DNA from 2 places in the Clostridium boliviensis genome. Region 1 is predicted to be linked to the other one. Evidence: a T-box and tRNA genes for the amino acid it is inferred to sense, from the RefSeq annotation. Region 1 holds a T-box; the other holds one or more tRNA genes.
The links. A T-box is a leader RNA that pairs with one kind of tRNA and senses whether it is charged. The one in region 1 lies ahead of tyrS (tyrosine--tRNA ligase), so its partner is inferred to be a tRNA-Tyr.
Positions count from the first base shown of each region.

Region 2: it has a tRNA-Tyr gene. The T-box ahead of tyrS (tyrosine--tRNA ligase) is inferred to sense a tRNA for this amino acid. The anticodon was not compared.

Region 1 covers NZ_JAWONS010000290.1:216,939-220,128, forward strand. The annotation lists gene RZO55_RS21380 (PTS lactose/cellobiose transporter subunit IIA) at 1-156, opposite strand, end outside; gene tyrS (tyrosine--tRNA ligase) at 501-1,721, opposite strand; T-box leader at 1,760-2,014, opposite strand; gene aroD (type I 3-dehydroquinate dehydratase) at 2,098-2,862, opposite strand; gene RZO55_RS21395 (flavocytochrome c) at 2,965-3,190, opposite strand, start outside.
Region 2 covers NZ_JAWONS010000324.1:91,800-94,989, reverse strand. The annotation lists gene RZO55_RS22410 (glycoside hydrolase family 13 protein) at 1-1,552, shown strand, start outside; tRNA gene RZO55_RS22405 (tRNA-Tyr) at 1,641-1,722, shown strand; gene nox (H2O-forming NADH oxidase) at 1,779-3,113, opposite strand.

The sequences.
Region 1 (3,190 bases):
ATGAGCTCTGTTTAGCGCTAAGTTGCATTGCTGGATATTCTCTGCAGCAAGTTCATAGTTCTTACTCTGTGCAGCAGTAATCGCCTTCATTGCCATACTTCTGGCATTCCCCCCATTCACAACCAGCTCCATGACAATTTGTTCAAGATTATTCATCACTTAATCACCTCCATATTCGTATGGTTTCATTATACTAATGAATAAATTTAAACTCCAACACATGATTTTCCTTTTTTAATATGATAATTATTGTTCATCGCTCTTAATATTCTTCCTATAAAAATCATAATAAGCGTGGAGCAGGTCATAATCAATCGTTCCTGTAATAACAGATACTATTTTCCAATAATAGGCCAATATATATCGTATAAAATGAAACTTTTGAACCATTCAACAAATTCTGATGCTAAGAAATCTTTAATCACATAAATAAAAAGACCAAAAGATGGCTGCAATAAGCGTCCATCTTTTGATCTATATTAATAGTGAGCATAACATTTTTATATTGCAATAACCTTTACAAACTTCTTCTTCCCCCGGCGAACTACGGCGCCGTCAGCCAGATGTTCCCTGGTAAAGGAAGTTTTTACATCATTCACAGCATCACCATCTACCGTAACTCCGCCCTGTTCCACATTCCGTCTTGCTTCTGAACGGGATGGTGCAAGTCCTGATTTCTGGAGAATGGTTAAAATATCAACACTTCCGTCGGTAAAGTCAGCTTCGCTCAGCTCACAAACCGGCATATTTTCTGCATTGCCGCCTGAAAAGAGTTCTCTTGCACTCTTTTTGGCTTTTTCTGCTTCTTCTTCTCCATGCACCAGCTTGGTCAGTTCGTAAGCCAGTATCTCCTTTGCCTCGTTTAACTGGCTGCCTTCCCAGCTGTCCATCTCATCAATCCGGCTTAACGGGAGGAAGGTAAGCATACGAAGACACTTTAATACATCCGCATCTGCAATGTTCCTCCAGTACTGGAAGAAATCAAAAGGAGAAGTTTTTTCCGGATCAAGCCACACAGCACCTGACTGGGTCTTTCCCATCTTTTTGCCTTCAGAGTTTAAAAGCAGTGTGATGGTCATGGCATGAGCATCCTTACCCAGCTTTCTGCGGATCAGCTCGGTTCCCCCAAGCATATTGCTCCACTGGTCATCTCCGCCAAACTGCATATTGCATCCATAGCGCTGAAACAGCTCGTAGAAATCATAGCTCTGCATAATCATGTAGTTAAATTCCAGGAAGCTTAACCCTTTTTCCATACGCTGTTTGTAGCACTCTGCAGTTAGCATACGGTTTACAGAGAAATGAGGACCGATTTCCCGGAGAAAATCAACATAATTTAAGCCCATCAGCCAGTCCGCATTGTTTACCATCATGGCTTTTCCTTCAGAGAAGTCAATAAAACGGCTCATCTGCTTTTTAAAACAGTCACAGTTATGGGCTATTGTTTCTTCCGTCATCATTTGACGCATATCGCTTCTTCCGGAAGGATCGCCTACCATACCGGTTCCTCCGCCGATTAAGGCGATGGGTTTATTACCTGCCTCCTGCAGACGTTTCATTAAACACAGCGCCATAAAATGTCCCACATGGAGACTGTCTGCTGTAGGGTCAAATCCAATATAGAATATGGCCTTTCCTTCATTGACCATTTTGCTGATCTCTTCTTCATTGGTCACCTGGGCAATCAGCCCTCTGGCTTTCAGTTCTTCGTAAATTGTCATTCCAATTCTCCTTTACATAAAATAAACCCCGTCCTTGTTAAAAGGACGAGGTTAAAATCTCGCGTTACCACCTTTTTTTTATAAACAGCTCACACTGCTTATCTCTTCGAGTACTGATCTGATACTCTAGCACAATAACGGGTGCAGGAATCCGTCGCCGCCTACCGGGTTATATCACCTTTGGGAGCGAAGCTCAAAGATGTATTCGCAGTCCGCTTTCCATGCGCCTCTCATCAACCGGCTGCTCTCTGTCTGGTCCCCGTACTGTTACTTGTTCTTATCAATGCTTTTCCTTGTATATGAAGTTATTTTTTAGTATATGTGGTTTCTTTTTATTTGTCAAGATCCTTTTTTATCAAAGCAATTAAGGAGTCATTTATGAAATAATTTCGTGTATCTGAGTGAGCATCTTTTTTAAATTACCAGCTTCAATCTGTCCGGGCGCCGATTCTTTTCCAATCGATGCAAAGGTGAGTGCAGAACCGAAGAATTCACCGGAAAACCGGCTGATTACCCCCTCCTTTGACATGGACATAGTAATAATGGGGCGGTCTGCCAGATTGTGGGACATCTCATAGGTAGCTATTAATAAGACCATAACATCTTCCATTTTCCGCGGCATCACTGCTATTTTAGGTATGTCTGCTCCCAGCTCAATCATCTTCTCTACACGGCGAAACATCTCCGCTTTCTCAGGCGTGTTTTCAAAATCATGGTTAGATGCAATCACACATACGCCTTCCTTATGGGCTTCTGCTACAAGGTACTTTGCAGCTTCTTCATCAAAAAATAATTCCACATCAATCAGGTCCACATAGCCAGAGTGGATAAGAGCAAGATATAAATCAATATACTGCTGCACATTGATCTCCTTTACTCCCCCTTCGCCTGCAGTCCGGAAAGTCGCAAGAAGAGGTACCTCCTTTAGCACTTCCCTGATACGGCGTGCCGCTTCCACAACTTTATCAGTTTCATACCCATCATCAAACCAGTCAATCCGCCATTCTGCCACATCGGCTCCGCTTGCTTTTAAGTTACCTGCAGCCAAAACCACATCTTCCAGTTTTTTTTCAACAATGGGTACACATACTTTGGGCACGCCTTCTCCAATGACCACATCTCTCACTCTGACTGTTTTCATCCTGATTCCTTTCCCTATCTGCCATCAAGCTTTTGTCAATTGTATTTTTTCTATTATAACGTTGAATTATCAATTGTTCAAATACAATTTTTAACAGGTCAGTTATTTTGCTTTTTCAAGGGCAGCTGCAACCGCTTCCTTGATTCCTTTGGAAGAGTTTGTGGCACCGGACACCCCATCAACAAAAACACTTTGAGTCTTAATTATGGCTGCAGTAACCGCCTTTTCTGCCGCTTCATAGATTCCAGGAGTTTCATGATGGTCTGTCAATTTTATTCCCGTTACACTTCCGTCTTTCACCACTACCTCAACGGTAATGTCTCCATTA
Region 2 (3,190 bases), on a different contig from region 1:
TCAGTTTGATGTGGGCTGTTTCTATGGCGGAGATTTAAAGGGAGTCTGGGATAAGCTTGATTATCTTGAGAATCTGGGGGTGGAAGTGATATATTTAAATCCCATATTTGTTTCTCCCTCCAATCACAAGTATGACTGCCAGGACTATGATTATATTGATCCTCATTACGGTGTGATTGTAAAAGACGGAGGAGAGACGGTGGCAGCGGAAGCTTCCGATAACCTCAGTGCTACAAAATACATGATTCGTACAACCGATGATTCTAACTTAAAAGCAAGCAATGAGTTTTTTGCCAGGTTCGTCAGGGAGGTTCACAAACGGGGAATGAAGGTGATTCTTGACGGTGTATTTAATCACTGCGGTTCCTTCAATAAATGGCTGGATGGGGAGCGGATCTATGAGCTGTCGGGCAGCTATGAGCCGGGAGCATATGCATCGGAGAACAGTCCTTACCGTACCTTTTTTAAGTTTACTGATAAAGAATGGCCTTATAATAATTCTTATGATGGCTGGTGGGGACATTCTACACTGCCAAAGCTTAATTATGAGGGTTCTGAGATACTTTGCCGCTATATCCTGGATATTGCCGCAAAATGGGTTTCTGAGCCTTATAATGCCGATGGCTGGCGTCTTGACGTGGCAGCAGACTTAGGTCACAGCAGTCAGTTTAATCATAAGTTCTGGAAGGATTTCAGAAAAGCTGTAAAAGCAGCAAATCCTGATGCTATCATACTGGCAGAGCATTATGGAGATCCGTCTGCCTGGCTGCAGGGGGATGAATGGGATACCGTTATGAATTATGATGCATTTATGGAACCTGTTTCCTGGTTCTTAACAGGTATGGAAAAACACAGTGATGAAATTAATTCAAAGCTTTTGGGAGATGGCGAGACATTCTTTCGCTCCATGAATTACCATATGAGCCGTATGACGACGGGATCGCTTTTAACAGCGATGAACCAGCTATCCAACCATGATCACTCCCGGTTTCTAACAAGAACCAACAGAAGAACCGGCCGTACTTCAACGGAAGGACCAGAGGCGGCGTTGGAGGGGATCAGCTATGGGTTGTTCCGGCAAGGTGTTATGATCCAGATGACATGGCCTGGAGCTCCTGCTATTTACTATGGGGACGAAGCGGGAGTCTGCGGCTGGACGGACCCGGATAACCGCAGGACCTATCCCTGGGGTAATGAAAATTTAGAACTGATTGAGTTTCACAGATATATGACTGAGCTGCACAGGACCATTCCGGCGCTTCGCCTTGGTTCTTTAAAGCCCCTGCTGACAGGAGATCATCTGATTGCATATGGTCGTTTTTTAAATGACAGTATCTGTGTGGTTGCAGTCAGCAACCACACAAATGAGCAGGAGGTTATAATTCCTGTATGGCAGCTGGGTATGAAGGACGGAGATACCATGTCACGGGTTATGCTTACTTATGAGAATGGCTATAATGTGGGCAAGATTTCATTCACAGTTGAACCGGGCGGGGTACGAGTTCAAATGCCACCTTTAAGCTCCGTTTTGCTGGTGGGGGACCGGGAATAACTTGTACATTTTTGTTATAAAATTTTAAAAATGCCTTGATTTTTTTGATTCTCTATGATAAAATAACACTCGCTTGTTAATAAAGCATGGGTGGGTTCCCGAGCGGCCAAAGGGGGCAGACTGTAAATCTGTTGTCTACGACTTCGAAGGTTCGAATCCTTCTCCACCCATTTAATTATAAAAAGGCGGTGTGTTCAAGTGAACACACCGCCTTTTTTGACACCAATTACTCAGCCTGGAGAGCTGCCATGGTAAAGTAATTATATGGCTGGTTGAAATGCGGAAGGAAAAAGATATCTGTCAGCTTTAGCCGGTCGATAGTCACCTGTTCCTGAATCGCAAGAGAAAACATGTGGATAGCCATGGAGATATCATATTCGGAACACATCTGGGCACCCAGGATAACCCTTGTTTTTTTATCATAGACAATCCGGATTTTAACCTTATAATTGTCATGTTCTATAAATGCAGGCTTCTGTGTATCCTCATAATCAGCAGCAGCGGCATCATATCCCAGCTTTTTGGCTTTTCCCAGAGTGATTCCGGTGGATACCATCTTAAGATTCCAGATGCAGATACCATTAGATCCCTGAACGCCATTGGATTCAAGAGGAGTGCCACAGGCATTATGCGCTGCTACAATTCCGGAACGGACTGCGTTTGTCGCCAGAGCGATGTAATTGGTTCTCTGAATGGAGTTATCAAATACGGTAGCACAGTCTCCGATTGCATAGACGTCAGAAACGCTTGTCTCCTGGTGCAGGTTAACCAGATAGGCTCCGTTCTTAAACAGCTTCAGAGTGTCTTTGCCAAGCTGGTTGTTGGGTTTAAATCCAATACCAAGCACAACCATGTCTGCTGCATATTCATTTTTATCCGTTACTACTTTTTCTACTTTATCGCTGCCCTTAAGACTGGTTACGGTCTCTCCAAAGGCCAGTTTGATTCCATGGCTTTTTAAGTTTTCAGACATGATCTCTGTAAACTCAGGGTCATAATAACTGGACAGGCAGGTATTCATATTATCAATCAGAGTAACAGTCTTTCCGATTCTGTTAAATGCCTCAGCCAGTTCCACTCCAATGTATCCGGCACCGACAACTACCACATTGCGGATCATTGGGTCGTGAAGTTTATCAATGACCTCTTTTGCATTTTGATATAATTTAACATATTGTACATTAGTCAGGTCCGTACCTTCAATATTCGGTGTAATAGGAAGGGAACCAGAGGCTATAATCAGCTTGTCATAGGGCTGTTGATAGCTTTGCCCATCTTTTCCTGTAGCGGATACCAGCTTTTTCTCAAAATCAACATGATTTACAATGGTCTCTAAATAAACTTTTGCTCCTTTTTGCTCAAAAATTTCTTTACTGCAGTAAAACAGTCCATCCGGTGAAGTGATCTGATTACCGATCCATAAAGCCATACCGCACCCTAAAAAACTGATATTATTATTAGAATCAAATATAATGACTTCTTTATCTTTGTAATTATCAAGTATTGTGTTAATTGCAGCAGTACCTGCATGATTTGCCCCGATTACAACAATGCGTTCCATAAAGTTACCTCCATAATTGTATTTTTTTTAATTATAACACATCGTTAAAATAAAAACAATTACTATTATTGATAAAG